One region of the Methylobacterium sp. J-001 genome, then DNA from elsewhere that is predicted to be linked to it. Evidence: riboswitches for the same ligand, from Rfam matches in the RefSeq annotation. Region 1 holds a riboswitch; the other holds the start of a gene.

Region 1 (4,209 bases):
TGGGGTTCCAGGTCGAGGGATTGCCCGAGCCGTAGTACATCAGGTCGAGCTTGGGGTCGTACGAGTACCAGCCCCAGGTGCAGCCGCCGCCGGTCTTCCACTGGTCGCCTTCCCAGGTCTTCAGCGAAGAATCCTTGCCCACCGGCTTGCCGAGGTAGGTGGTCTTCTCCGGGTCGACGAGCATCTCGTCGTCCGGGCCGACGGAGTAGGCGCGCCAGACCCGCTTGCCGGACTTGAGGTCGTAGGCGGTCACGTGACAGCGTACGCCGAACTCGCCGCCCGAGATGCCGACGATGACCTTGTCCTTCACCGGCAGCACGGTGGCGGTGTTGGTCTCGCCCTTCTTCGGATCGCCGTTCTGGACCGACCAGTTCACCTTGCCGGACTTGGCGTCGAGCGAGACGACCGTGGTGTCGGCCTGGTGCAGGATGATGGCGCCGTCGGCGTAGGCCAGGCCGCGGTTGACCGTGTCGCAGCACATCACCGGGATCACCGACGGGTCCTGCTTGGGCTCGTACTTCCACACGATCTTGGCCTCGTGGTCGAGGTCGAGCGCGTAGACGATGTTCGGGAACGGGGTGTGGACGTACATCATGTTGCCGATGACGAGCGGGGCGCCCTCATGGCCGCGCAGCACGCCGGTCGAGAAGGTCCAGGCCACCTGGAGGTTCTTGACGTTGTCCTTGTTGATCTGGTCGAGCTTCGAATAGCGCTGGTTCGTGTAGTCGAGGCCCGGGAACGCCCACTGGTTGGGGTCCTGCATCAGCTTCATCAGGTTTTCGTTCGCGATGGCCGGCATGGCGGCCGGCAGGAGCGTCGCGGCGTAGGCGACGGACGCCGCAAGGGCGATCTTCCTCATAGGTGTTCCTCCATTTGAGCGTTCGAACCCGGACGTTGTGTCCGCCAGGGGTCTCCTCACCGCATCCCGGTCCGTCGGCGGCGACGTGTCGGCCCTGCGCGCTTCCGCGCCGGGCCCCGGACCGGGGCTGCATTCCCCTCGAGCCCCAAGATCATCGTCCGGGAGCCCAAGTGGAGCGCCGGTAGAAGTATCGAATTATAAGATCAGCGCAATAAGCATTTTCTAAGTGCGACAGAATTATCCAGTCATTATCATGCAGATGCTGATTTAACCAATACGACGTCGCCCGAAAAAGCCATGGCTTTATCAGGGGCGCAAATAGTGCTGTTTTTTAAATAAAGATGCCGCTCTTTATTATTCCGAGACATCGCTTTTTTGCGTTGACTCAGACTATCGAGTGGCTATCCTTATTCCTGCGACAGACTAGACCTAAGCACATGTATTCTTGTGACCGCTCGGAGGCATGTGTCCTGGTCGCGGCGGAGCCTTATGGCTCCGCCTTTTTTTTCGTGCGCGAACGGGAAAAGGCCCGGACCGCGCCTGGTGGGCGACGGCGGGCATCAGGACGGTCTTGGATCGGGCAGGGTCATCGGTCGGCTCATGAGGGGCCGCCTTGCGGCGATCCGGTTGCGGTCATGAGCGTGACGGTGCGGGTCAACACATAGCTCTACCCGCGCCGAAGCGCTCGGTAGAAGCTATCGTCCGGCCCATAGGGGGCCGGCAGTTATCGGGGAGCTTCATCCCCATCCCACGTCCGGCAACGTGGATTAATCCGTCGTCCGGGTCAATCCCTTCGTCGACCGATCACGCGCGGGTCACGGCAAGGGAGAGGAAATAGGCGCCGTAGGCCGTCACCATGAGGGCCGCGACCCCGTCGAGGACGTAGGGCGGCACCTTCCGGAAGATCCCGGTGCCGCCGAGGGCGAAAGCCAAGGTCGCCACGAGCACGACCCCGATGCCGACCCCGAGGGTCGCCGTTCCCGCGCCCTCCCGAAGCGAGACGCCGAGCCAGACCACCAGGATCTCAAGCCCCTCGGCGACCAGGGCCCAGGCGGCGACGCCGAGGCCCGCGGCGTTGATCGGCCGCGACCAGTTCGCGTCCGTCGAGCCGGGGGCCGTGCCGGCATCGCGCTTCGAGAGCCCGTCGATGAACTCGTAGAGCAGGTACAGGCCGAACCCGAGCAGCAAGACCGCCGAGATCCAATCCAGGACGTTCAGGGCCAGGAGGTAGGCCGCCTTGCGCAGGACGACCGCGAGGATCGACACCGCCAGCCCGCCGAGGATGGAGCCCGCCAGGACGCTGCGCCATCCGAACCGGTACGCCCCGGCCATCATCACCGTCGCGGCGATGAAGAGTTCGGTGAAGGTCACCTGGAAGGTGATGACGGCTCCGAGCCAGGAAAGGGTCATGGGATGCGCTCCGCCCCGGGCCGGCGTCGAACGCGCCGGCCTCGGCCGCGGAGGGCATAGACATGCCCCGGGCCCTGGACCAGCCACCGTCTTTCGTGATGCTTTCGAACGACCCGGGCCCCATCCCCACTCGGGATGGGGCCCGGGCGCGCGGGAGTTGGATCTTGACGAACGGGCGAGGCGAAGGCATCTCCCGTCCACGGCAATGGAATCTGCCGGGCCTTTCGGCCAAACCGCCCCCTGGGCTAATGACTCCTACCTTTTGCGGCGCCGCAACAAGGGGGACTCATGCGCGCGACCTTCCAAAATCTCTTCGACAGCCTGAACCTCGCGGCGTTCGTCCGCACGCGGCACGCCCATGCCGTTTCGGTGGCGCGATGGTCGGCCATCCTCGTGCCGATGGCCGCGGCGGTCGGCACCCTCTGCGCGGCCTTCCTGTGGAGCCTCGACGCGGCCACCCAGGCGCGCTTCGACCATCCCTGGTTCCTGTTCCTGCTTCCGCTCGGGGGCTGTGCCGTCGGCTTGCTCTACCACCTGTTCGGCAAGAGCGTTGAAGGCGGCAACAACCTCATCGTCGAGGAGATCCACGAGCCGGACGGCGGCGTGCCGCTCCGGATGGCGCCGCTTATCTTCCTCGGCACCATCGTCACGCACCTGTTCGGCGGGTCGGCCGGGCGCGAGGGTACCGCCGTCCAGATGGGAGGCAGCCTTGCCAGCGCCTTCGGCAAGCTCTTCGGGGTCGATGCGGCCGGGGTCCGGGTCCTCCTGATGGCGGGTATCGCCGCCGGCTTCGGCGCAGTCTTCGGCACGCCCATCGCCGGCGCGGTGTTCGCGCTGGAGGTGCTCGCGGTCGGTCGCGTCGAGTACGCCGCGCTGGTGCCCTGCCTCCTCGCCGCGGTGGTCGGCGACTGGACCTGCCAGGCATGGGGCATCCACCACGGCTTCTACCACGTGGACTTCCTCGCCGGCGGCGCGAAGGCCCTGACCGTCGATCCGCTGCTCCTTGCCAAGGTCGCGCTCGCCGGCGTCGCTTTCGGCCTTGTCGGGTTGCTGTTCGCGGAAGCCAACCACCTCCTCGGTGGTTGGCTGAAGCGCCTGGTCCCGTACGGGCCGCTCCGCCCGGTGATCGGCGGCCTCGCGGTCATCGGCCTCGTCTACGCTTTTGGTACGCGGGACTACCTCGGGCTCGGCGTCTCGGCCGCCGACGCCGGCGGGATGACCATCAACACCTTCTTCGGGCCGGACATCCATCCCTGGAGCTGGGCCCTGAAGATCCTGTTCACGGTCGTGACCCTCAGCGCCGGGTTCAAGGGCGGCGAGGTCACGCCGCTGTTCTTCATCGGCGCGGCGCTCGGCAACGCCCTGGCCGGGCTGCTCGGCGCGCCGGTGGACCTGTTCGCGGCGCTGGGGTTCGTCGCGGTCTTCGCCGGCGCAGCCAACACGCCGCTCGCCTGCACGCTGATGGGCATCGAGCTCTTCGGCGCGACGCACGGGGTCTATCTCGCCGTCGCGTGCTTCCTGGCTTACCTCTGCTCGGGTCACAACGGCATCTACCTGTCGCAGCGCATCGCGGTCCCGAAGTCGGCGGCGGCCAACATCCCGGACGGCATGACCCTGCGCCAGGCCCGTACGGGCCGGGTGCCGACCGTCGCACCGTTGGCCGAGCGCCCCATCACCGAGGAGACGTCATGACCCCATCGCATCGCGTCGTCGCCGCCGACACCGGCATGATCCGTATCTACATGAAGCCGGGCGAGCGCGGCGGCGCCGGCAAGGGCCGGTGGTTCTCTGGCTCGAAGCCGCTCTATCGGGAGCTCGTCGCCCAGGCCAAGGCGGAGGGCCTCATGAACGCCGTCGCCCACCAGTCCCACCACGGCTACAGCAACCATGGGCCGATCCAGGACGACGGCGCCGAGTCGCTCAACCCCGAGCTGACCATG
Region 2 (4,209 bases), on a different contig from region 1:
GGGACCACCAGGATGTCCGAGAACAGGATCGCCGCGTCGAAGCCGAAGCGGCGGATCGGCTGGAGGGTCACCTCGACGGCGAAGTCCGGGCTGTAGCAGAGGTCGAGGAAGGAGCCGGCCTCGGCCCGGCTCGCCCGGTATTCCGGCAGGTAGCGGCCGGCCTGGCGCATCATCCAGGCGGGGGGCGGTCCGATCGCCTCGCCCTCGAGGACGCGCAGCACCGTCCGCTCGGACTTGCCTTCGGACATGCGCTCCGTCCCCGTCATCGTCGCTCCCATCCCGTCTTCGTCATCCCGCATGCCCGTCGGCGCGCCTCCTGTCGAGTCGAGGCGCGCCGTATCCCCACACAGGCCCCTCTCGAAAAGAAAAGAGAGATTCTAGGACTCTGTTTTTTCTATTGGGGGGGCTCAACACGGTGGTGCAAGCGGGTCCACAGGCCGTCCCCGCCGCCGCGCCGTTAACGAGGCTTTAAAGGATTCGCTCCATGTTGCGAGAACGGCCAAGTCCAACAGCGGCTTGCGAACGCCGAGTCCGGTACGCGCCCCTGTTGCGTCCCGGATTCTCCCAGGCGCCCGGATTCCGCGTGCCCATCTGGCGGACCTGTGAACGGCGGAGTCGATAAAGCGCAGCCCCTGCGCCCTGGACCTGCCCGAAGCCGCATCCTATCCACACTCATCGACTCCCCTGGCGGCCGGTTGTGGATAACGCGCCCGGCGAGACGAAGGCGACCGGATGGGCCGCAGCTACTTCCACCTCCACCTTGTCTCAGACTCCACCGGCGAGACGCTGATCAATGTCGGCCGGGCGGCGGCCGCGCAGTACGAGGGCGTCTCGGCGATCGAGCACGTCTATCCGCTGGTGCGCTCGGCGGCGCAGCTCGACCGGGTGATCTCGGAGATCCGGGCGGCCCCGGGCCTCGTGCTGTACACCCTGGTGGGCGGCGACCTCGGCGAGCGGCTCGAAGAGGTCGCCCGGGAGACCGGCTCGCCCTGCCTGTCGGTGCTGCGGCCGGTCCACGACCTGCTGCGCGCCTATCTCGGCGCCGAGACCACGGCCCGGCCGGGCGCCCAGCACATGCTGAACGCGGAGTATTTCAAGCGCATCGACGCGATGAACTTCACGCTGGCGCATGATGACGGCAACCTGCCCGAGGACCTGGAGGATGCCGACGTGATCCTGCTCGGGGTCAGCCGGACCTCGAAGACGCCGACCTCGATCTACCTGGCCAATCGCGGGCTCAAGACCACGAACCTGCCCCTGGTGCCGGGCATGCCGCTGCCGCCGGCGATCGAGCGGGCCCGGAAACCCCTGGTGGTCGGCCTGTTCGCCTCGCCCGAGCGGATCGTGCAGATCCGGCAGAACCGGCTGTCGAGCCTCAACGCCGACGAATCCTCGATGTATGTCGACCGCTCGGCGGTGGCCGACGAGATCACCATGTCGCGCCGGCTGTTCACCAAGAACCGCTGGCCCACCATCGACGTGACCCGCCGCTCGATCGAGGAGACCGCCGCGGCGATCGTCGACCTCTACCGCGACCACCGCCTGAAGTTCATCGCGGACTGAGGAAGGTTCGGGATCCCAAAGGGCAAGCCCTTTGGCGGGGTTCAGGGGCGGAGCCCCTGAGCCTTGCAGGGCTCTGCCCTGCACCCGCAAAAGGTCGGAGACCTTTTGAAACCATCTTTTTTCAGAGCGCGCGGATCAGGGCCATGCCGGCGAGGAGGCCGAGCAGGCCGCCCGCCACGGAGACGCCCACGTAGAGGGCGGCCAGGGCCGGCTCGCCGCGCTCGTACAGGCTGATCGCGTCGAGCGAGAAGGTCGAGAAGGTGGTGAAGCCGCCCAGGATCCCGGTGGTCAGGAACAGCCGCGCCGGGTGGCCGGCCGCGCCGCGCAGGGCGAAGCCCTCGGCCAGCACGCCCATCAGGAACGAGCCGAGCACGTTGATCACCAGGGTCGCGAGGGGAAACCCGAAGCCCGGCAGCAACCGGGCCACCGCGACGTTGATGCCGTGACGGACCCCGCCGCCGAGCCCGGCCCCGAGGATGACGATGAGGGTGTTGACCATGCCTGCCCTTCCTGTTCGGTCGGGCGGCGTCGGCACATGCCCCACCGCGGACGACCGGAGCGCCCGTTCGGTAGGAGCCATCAGCCCGGCATGGCGATGCCGGGCGGTTATCGGGGAGCTCCATCCCCATCCCGGCCAGATCTAGCGCAGGATGGGCCCGAGGGAAATCCGGATCCGCCCCTGCGCTACTGCACGGCGGCGAAGTGGCTGCGCTGCTCGATCTGGGCGGCGTAGAAATCCTCGACCACCTCGCGGACCACCTCGGCGAGCTCGGTGCCGCGGTTCTCGTCCAGATGGATGTCGCTGCCGACGCTCCGGCCAAGGGCGGCCCCGGCCGCGCCCGGGACCAGGCGCTCGTTGTAGCGCTGGTTCAGGCCCGAGACCGAGATGGTGTTGCTGCCGCCGAGCTCGGGACCGTACTTGATCTTGATCTTCTGCTCGGTCTCGGTCCCGCGCAGCTTGGCGCAGAGGCTGATGAAGTTGTCCTGGTCGATCTGGGCCTCGAGGCCGGTGATGCTGCCGTGGACGTTGTCCGCCTCGTTCAGTACCTCGGCCATCAGGCTCAGGACATCGACCACCGGCTCGAGGGCGCGGGTGCCCTCCGCCAGCAGCTTCCGGCGGAAATCGGTGCTGCGGGCATCGGCATCCTGCAGCCGGGCGCGGAACCGGTCCTTGACGTCGTTGGCGCGGGCCATGGCGCTCCTCCCTGATGTTCGTTGCAAGTCTTCAGTGTTGAGGCAACGAAGGCTACGAAGCGACATCAGGTGACGCAAGACCGTGCAAAATATTGATGCCTGATCAGAACTTGGGCTGTTGCCCAGGAATAGTCCGTGCCCAAGTCCTGTGCAAAGGTTTCAGGCCGCCGGCCCGTCGAGGGGCGCCAACCGGTCCGGTCCGGAGGCGGTCGGCAGGATTTCGGGCCGCGACAGGGCGCGGGCGAGCGCCGGCAGGTCCGGGGCGGGGGGGCCCGCTTTTCCGAACACCGCCCGGTCGAGGGCCGCGAGCGGCGCGGCCAGATCGGGCCGCGCCTGCCAGGTCCGGGCAAGCTCCGGTGCCTCCCGGCGGGCGGCCTCCAGGGCGGCGCGGAACCCGGCCGGATCGCCCGCGCGGGCGGCCCGGTTCAGGGCCCGGCGGGTGGCGGCGGAGAGGCGTAGGCGCGGGCGGCCCGTGCCGTAACCGATCAGGGCCAGGCCGAGGCCGAAGGCGGCGAGCGCCGCGGCGGCGGCCACCAGCGGCGACGGGACGGGCGGGGGCGCCCGGTCGCCCTCCCGGTCGGGCAGGCCGCCGCCGATCTGGCGGGCCGGGATCTCGGCCTCCCGCATGGTGCGGGTGTTGGTGTCGAACCACGGGATCGCGATGGCGTCGAGGGGGATCACCTCGGGCACGCCGGGCTTCACGTCCCACTGGTAGGTCGCCCGCGCCACGGGGCCGGAGGGCGTCAGCAGGGTCTCGCGGGTGACCGGGCCGGCGAAGGTGAGGATGCCGCGGGTGCGCATCACCGGCCGGGGCGGCAGGCCCTCGGCGACCATGCCCTGGACCTCCAGGGTCACGATCCGCCGGGTGGTCTCGCCGAGCTTCACGGTCTCGGGGTCGGGGCTCCAGGAATCGGTCACCGCGACGTCCCGGGCGGGCAGCCACCAGGGCTCCTTCACGTCCGGGCCGCCCGTCGCCTCTTTCCAGGCCGCTACCGGGAACGGGATCGGCTTCGAGCGCACCTCGACCATCCGCCGCTCGCCGACATCGTTGACCGTGAGCTTGTGGGTGAAGGGCTCGATGACGAAGTCGCCCGCATGGTGCGGGAACACCGCCACGGTGCGCTCGAACGCGATGGCGCTCTGCCCGTCCGGCAGCTTGGTCTTGCTCCAGTGGTCCCGGCCGAGCTGGGTCCAGGAGAAATTGGCGAGCGAGGGCTGGACGACCTCCTCCAGCAGGATCGGCTGCTTGTAGACCCCCCGGATCTTCAGCAGCACCATCTCCCGGGCGAAGGGCGCGCTGTTGCCGTTGAACTCTGCCGTGACCGTGAGGGTCAGGTCGCCGGGCTCGATCTCGGCCCGGGCCGGGAGCGGGGCGAGGATGAGGATGACGGCCAGAGACCATGCGCGCACCCGCCCTCCCCCCTCTGCGGGGGCGGGCGGCCGGCGCAGCAG

What was found. Region 1 has a riboswitch for fluoride ahead of MKK65_RS12450 (voltage-gated chloride channel family protein). Riboswitches for the same ligand answer to the same signal wherever they lie in the genome.
Region 2: another riboswitch for fluoride. It lies ahead of crcB (fluoride efflux transporter CrcB); the one in region 1 lies ahead of MKK65_RS12450 (voltage-gated chloride channel family protein).

What each region holds. Positions count from the first base shown of each region.
Region 1 covers NZ_JAKSYN010000112.1:56,399-60,607, forward strand. The annotation lists gene xoxF5 (lanthanide-dependent methanol dehydrogenase XoxF5) at 1-859, opposite strand, end outside; fluoride riboswitch at 1,542-1,613, opposite strand; gene MKK65_RS12445 (TMEM165/GDT1 family protein) at 1,664-2,269, opposite strand; fluoride riboswitch at 2,462-2,534, shown strand; gene MKK65_RS12450 (voltage-gated chloride channel family protein) at 2,558-3,961, shown strand; gene MKK65_RS12455 (DUF190 domain-containing protein) at 3,958-4,209, shown strand, end outside.
Region 2 covers NZ_JAKSYN010000137.1:7-4,215, reverse strand. The annotation lists gene MKK65_RS17180 (uroporphyrinogen decarboxylase) at 1-278, opposite strand, end outside; gene MKK65_RS17175 (pyruvate, water dikinase regulatory protein) at 733-1,563, shown strand; gene crcB (fluoride efflux transporter CrcB) at 1,685-2,062, opposite strand; fluoride riboswitch at 2,127-2,199, opposite strand; gene MKK65_RS17165 (hypothetical protein) at 2,248-2,757, opposite strand; gene MKK65_RS17160 (hypothetical protein) at 2,917-4,209, opposite strand.